DNA from 2 places in the Priestia sp. TRN 1309 genome. Region 1 is predicted to be linked to the other one. Evidence: riboswitches for the same ligand, from Rfam matches in the RefSeq annotation. Region 1 holds a riboswitch; the other holds the start of a gene.
What was found. Region 1 has a riboswitch for FMN ahead of ACRPLQ_RS00770 (ECF transporter S component). Riboswitches for the same ligand answer to the same signal wherever they lie in the genome.
Positions count from the first base shown of each region.

Region 1 (3,145 bases):
AAATACGTCAATAGCTGCACCTTGAACATGGCCAATTTCTAAATAATGAACTAAGGCTTTTTCATCAATGATCCCGCCGCGTGCGCAGTTTAATAAAAATACACCCTTCTTTGTTTTGGCTAATGTTTCATGATTGAGCAATCCCTTGGTTTCTTTCGTAAGCGGAGTGTGTACGGTAATTACATCCGCTGCTGCTAGTAATTCATCCAGGGATAATAGTTCTACGCCTAGCTTTTCAGCTCGGGAAGAGGTTAAAAAAGGATCGTAAACGTGAACGCTCATATTGAAGGCTTTTGCGCGTTTAGCAAGCTCTGAGCCAATTCGTCCAAATCCGATAATGCCCAGGTGTTTGCGATTAAGCTCTGTTCCAACAAATGCTGAGCGGTTCCATTCGCGCGCTTTGACTGAAGCATTTCCTTGGGGGATATGCCGAAACAAGCTAGCCATCATAGCAAATGTATGTTCCGCCGTTGAAATGGTATTTCCGTTCGGCGCGTTAATAACGACAACCCCTCGTTTGGTTGAGGCTTCAATATCAATATTATCGACACCTACTCCAGCGCGAGCAACAATTTTTAAATTCGGCATTTTTGCCAGCAAATCCTCTGTAACCGTCGTAGCACTCCGTACTAAAAGCGCATCGTACGTATGCAAATCATTCTCAACTTCTTCAACTTTTTTTCGCGTAAGATTCACATGAGGAGCTTCAAGTAGTGGAGCAAGACCTTCATTGCTAATTGAATCAGCTACTAATACGTTATACATGACGTGAACATCTCCCTTGGATTTTACTATCATCAAATATTTGATAATTTACCATGTTAAAAAAATTCTGTCAATTATATTTTTTAAACTTTACAATTAGTTATCAAATACACAATTGTAAACGTAAAATTGAAACTATAAATATGTCATAATGCTGTTGGTTATGCACTTATTTCCTTATTTTACATATAAAACAGTAATGAAGTTTATAAAAGACATCAATTTAATAGGAATTAAAAAAACTTCTTTATTTACTTTTAATTCGAGATAACATATAATAAATTCATAATTAAATATTGGTCTATCTTCGGGGCAGGGTGAAATTCCCGACCGGCGGTAAAAAACAAATTGTTTTGAGCCCGCGAGCTTATATGTAATACATACGAGCAGATTTGGTGAAATTCCAAAGCCGACAGTACAGTCTGGATGGGAGAAGGTGGAGGTTCAGCGTTCAAAACCTAATGTGATGAACGTTTATTAAATATGCCTGCCATGTCTCCTCTCAACGAATCATTTGTTGGGAGGTTTTTGCGTGGGGATATGAAGTTGAACCTTTCTTCTTTGAAGAGTGGATCACAAAGAAGGAGAGAGGCAAGATGCAACAAAGTAAGAAAACTCAAAAGCTGGTTATACTAGGAATGTTAAGCAGTATTGCTTACATTTTAATGATGATTAATTTTCCGATTCCTGGATTACCTCCGTTTTTAACAATTGATTTTAGCGAAATTCCTGCACTCGTAGCAGCACTTGTATTTGGACCTATGGCTGCTGTTATAGTAGAAGGAATAAAAAATTTATTGAATTATTTAATTCAAGGAAGTGCTACAGGGGTTCCGGTTGGTCAAGTGGCGAACTTTGTAGCTGGTTTACTGTTCGTTCTTCCTGTATCATATATGTTCCGTCGATTTAAAACAGCTAAAGGCGTAACGATAGGTTTGGTTACGGGTACGGTTGTAATGACGGTACTCATGGCTGTCTTAAATTATTATGTCTTTTTACCGGCGTATACAATCTTCTTACAATCGCCAGAAATGTCTAGTGAACAAGCGCGTCAATATATCGTTGCAGGTATTTTGCCGTTTAACTTAATAAAAGGAGCAGCAACAGGGGTTATTTTTGTCTTATTGTTTTCAAAAATGAAGCAATGGATCACGCGCCGCGTTGCTGTTTAATTCAATCGCTCTCCCGGGGAGAGCGATTTTTATATATAAAAAAACCTGCAGCATGTACTATACTACAGGTTTGTTCAATACTTATTCGAATTTATTAGCATCGCCTTCGAATTTTTCATCCGCTACGCGAATTGAATCCGTAGGGCAGCCTTCCATTGCATCCATCATATCATCTTCTAGATCTTCTGGAATTTCTACTACACCTTGGTTATCATCTAATGTTACGAATGCAATACCTTCATCATCATAATCATAAATGTCTGGTGCTGCTGCTCCGCAAGCGCCGCATGCGATGCAAGTATCTTTATCAACAATTGTATATTTTGGCATAACAAGACCTCCTGTAAAGTGTTCGAAAATTTCTCATTATATAATCTCTTCGCGAATCAAGAGTGAAATTTCTCCTTATTCATTGTAAAATGATTTATAAAACTTTTCAATAGAAAAGTCACTGAGAATGCTTATCAAATCAAGGTTTCTTCACTTATCCAAACGTTTTGATACATAAAGGAAAGAGCTAAAAAGCCTTTATCTCACATGCTATTGGTCACTTTTGGTACAATGAATGAGAAAGGAAGTTGACACCTTTGAATTATATTCAAGTTAGCATTTTATTTTGTATAAAACAGTTAAAAGGTGAGCGAACCGCCTATGGTATTTATCATTTATTAACAGGTAAAAAGTCAGCGCAAACAATTCAAGACGGAAAAATTTTTGGAATCTCTTTTCTTTTTCAGTCATTTTTTTACTTAGATAAACGGTCTTTTGAAACCTGCGTTGCATATTTAAAAGAACAGCAGTATATCGAAGAAACTGAAAATCAAAAGTATGTGATGACAGATAAGGGACGAACACGCCTTGAAGATGAACTGACGGCTCGGCCCTTTCATCCAGCTTTAGACGGATGGAAATTCGCAAGCAGTACTCAATTATTTTTAGCAAGAATCACTTTGTTCATTCAGACCTTATCAAACCTACAGTATTTTCAAAAAGGGTTTTTACCCATTTCCAAAAATCCTGAGGTCATTCAATGGGTCAAAACGTATATTATGTCTCAAAAGCAAACGCGTCAAGAGTTAGCCGCCGAGCTATTCAAAGAGCTCCGAACGTGCTTGAAAGATTGTACGGAACGGGATGCGTCTCTTTTTGTTTTGCAACTGACTGGATACGAAAGAGTAGGCTTTACAAAAAATCAGTTAGCATATCAA
Region 1 covers NZ_JBOZGM010000001.1:142,623-145,767, forward strand. The annotation lists gene serA (phosphoglycerate dehydrogenase) at 1-765, opposite strand, end outside; FMN riboswitch at 1,065-1,207, shown strand; gene ACRPLQ_RS00770 (ECF transporter S component) at 1,362-1,937, shown strand; gene ACRPLQ_RS00775 (ferredoxin) at 2,019-2,267, opposite strand; gene ACRPLQ_RS00780 (helix-turn-helix domain-containing protein) at 2,525-3,145, shown strand, end outside.

Region 2 (3,145 bases), on a different contig from region 1:
AGCACCGATTCCATACTCTCGTAAATCCGCAGCAAACCCGAGTTTTTCATTCGCTTCTACGGTATCGTATCCTTCTTCCTGCAGCTTATATGCTCTTAGCTTATTTAATAAGCCAATACCTCTGCCCTCTTGACGCATATACAGCAGAATGCCGCGTCCTTCTTCTTCAATTTGCGTAAGAGCTGCGTGAAGCTGAGGACCGCAGTCACAGCGCTCAGAGCCAAACACATCTCCAGTCAAGCACTCGGAGTGAACCCGCACGAGAACGGGGCTATTATGATCGATATCACCCTTGATAAGAGCCACATGTTCTTTATTATCAAGTTTATTTGTATATCCTACAGCCTTAAAATCACCAAATGCCGTAGGTAAGCTTACTTCTACTTCACGGCTAATCAGCTGGTCATGTTTGCGGCGGTAGGCAATCAAATCTTTTATTGTAATCATTTTTAAATCAAATTGCTCTGCAATCTTTGTTAAATCCGGTACGCGTGCCATTGTTCCATCTTCATTCATGATTTCACAAATAACACCCGCAGGCTTTCCTCCTGCTAACACGGCTAAATCAACAGCGGCCTCTGTATGACCCGCACGCTGCAGAACGCCCCCGTCTTTTGCAATCAACGGAAAAATGTGTCCTGGTCGTTGGAAATCACTTGCTACCGTTGCTTCATTTACAAGAGCCATAACGGTAGCAGAACGTTCGTACGCACTGATACCTGTTGTACTTGAAATATGATCAATACTTACTGTAAATGCTGTTCCATGTACATCCGTATTGTTCACTACCATCGGGTGAAGATTCAATTTATGCGCAATTTCTTCATTAACAGGTGTACAAATTAATCCTCTTCCATGAGTAGCCATAAAGTTAATAACCTCAGGCGTCGTTTTTTCGGCTAATGCAATAAAATCTCCTTCATTTTCTCGATCTTCATCGTCGCATACAATAACCACTTTTCCCTTTTTTAACTCTTCAATGGCTTCTTCTACTTTATGAAACATCTCTTTCACCTCACTGTTAATTTGTAAAACCATGCTGCTGCAATAAATCCTTCATATTACCTGACCGATTCGAGGCGCCAGGAGTTGACTTGTTAGCCATCATCTGATGCATATATTTAGCTAACATATCGCATTCAATATTCACCTTGTCTCCTCGCTGTTTGTCTCCCACGACTGTGTGAAGCACCGTATGAGGAATAAGAGAAATAGTAAATGATTGATTGCTGACATCAAAAATAGTAAGACTTGTTCCGTCTACAGAAACAGATCCTTTTAACATCATAAATTCACGAAGTTCAGGATCCACTTGAATTTCATAATAAAAGGCATTTCCTTTACGTGTTTTGCTTACAATGGTTCCAATTCCATCAACGTGTCCGCTGACGAAATGCCCTCCAAACCGGCCATTTGCAGCCATCGCCCGTTCTAAGTTAACACGTGATCCAACGGTTAGAAGCTGCAGGGTACTTGCTTTAATCGTCTCCGGCATGACGTCGACCGTAAATTCATTTTGAGAGTAAGCCGTTACGGTTAAACAAACGCCGTTAACTGAAATACTGTCCCCTAAGTTCACATCTTCTAACACGGTCTTCGCATCAATCGTAAGAACAATTGCTTCTGTAGCCTTTTGAATCCGTTTTATTTTTCCAATTTCTTCAATAATACCTGTGAACATTTTCTTCACCTGCTTTGGCGCTATTCCAACTTCTTATGCCGTTTTGAAATAGCAGCTGCTTTTTTTTCATATTTATCTTTCCCCCAACCACTGAAAATAAAAAAGCCCCTTGAACAAATGTCCAAGGGGTCGGCTGAGCTGAATCAGTTTTATCTATGCAAAATTCCGCTAATTGTATACGAAATAAACAGTTATATTTTGTGTACAAAAACAAGGGTAGCTTTAAAAAAGGCAAACCTGTCCCTTATTAATACAACACAAAAAAACAACTGTGCTTCCTGATCCTTCTCCCATCCAGACTTTTACTGTCGGCTCTAGATTTTAACTAGATCCACCGCTAACATACATCGTATGAAAACGGGTCACGGGCTTAAAAGCATATGCTTTATCACCGCCGGTTGGGACTTACACCCGACCCCGAAGGATAATATATTCGACTGCTAGAGTCTTATTTGTTTTACATTATAGCAAAGTAAAATCGACTTGTCACATCATTTAACTTCGTTTTTTCACATCTGTTCTGCAAAATCCAGCTTTTAGCTTATTTTTTCTTTTTTAATACATAGCATCCATACAAAAGCTAGTCCAATATAGCCAAATATCGGATACAAAAACTCAAGAAGCTGAGCATATCCAAATTGCCCGATAATAAAGCATGCCAAGATAATAAACGCAAAAGCTTGTTTGTCATTCAGGGGAAGAAATGATTGAAGCTGTTTAGCGATTCCAAATACATTTCCAATCAATGTAGTAAAAATCTCACCTAACACAACTACCGTAAATAAAACATTCACCCACGCTGAGATATTTTTAACAACGGCACTCATAGGAATATCAAGTTGAAATGAATAAGGCAAATTGGAAAGGGCAAGATGAGTAGAAACAAGCATAAACGTAAGTACACATCCTCCTATTACGGCCCCTTTTTTGATCACGCTCTTATCTTTCACGGAGCTTCCTAATGGAACTAAAACGGCCTGAGCCAAAGCTAGATTTAGGGAAATATATAAAAAGGGACTAACCGCCCACTTCCACTGTGTGACGAGCGTTAAGTCTGGCTTCGTTTGAATCAGTGAGAAATAGCTGACATTTGGCACAAAGATGATAAAAGCAAATGAAAGCATCATCGGCACAACAAGAGAATTAACCATTAAAATACCGTTAATTCCTCTTGCGATAAATATATAAGTTAAAACAATTGTACAAATCATCCCAACAGGAGGCCACAGTCCGAACTGTTCTTTTCCTATTGCCCCCGTACTCGCTAGCATGACTGAAGTTACTCCAAATAAAATGACGATCATTACACCGTTTACCGCTTTTCCAAGTACATCACCAAATAAATATGTATTAAGCTGCTGATAAGAAGAAGCCCCAATTGCGTGCGAAAGCAGCATCATTTTCGAACCTAGCCAAATAAAAAACAAGCCGCTGACCAAAATTCCAACCATTCCAAGTTCCCCG
Region 2 covers NZ_JBOZGM010000003.1:107,323-110,467, forward strand. The annotation lists gene ACRPLQ_RS12855 (bifunctional 3,4-dihydroxy-2-butanone-4-phosphate synthase/GTP cyclohydrolase II) at 1-1,005, opposite strand, end outside; gene ribE (riboflavin synthase) at 1,022-1,681, opposite strand; FMN riboswitch at 1,960-2,110, opposite strand; gene ACRPLQ_RS12865 (YkvI family membrane protein) at 2,218-3,145, opposite strand, start outside.
Region 2: it holds a riboswitch for FMN, as region 1 does, so the genes downstream of both, ribE (riboflavin synthase) here and ACRPLQ_RS00770 (ECF transporter S component) in region 1, are expected to answer to the same signal.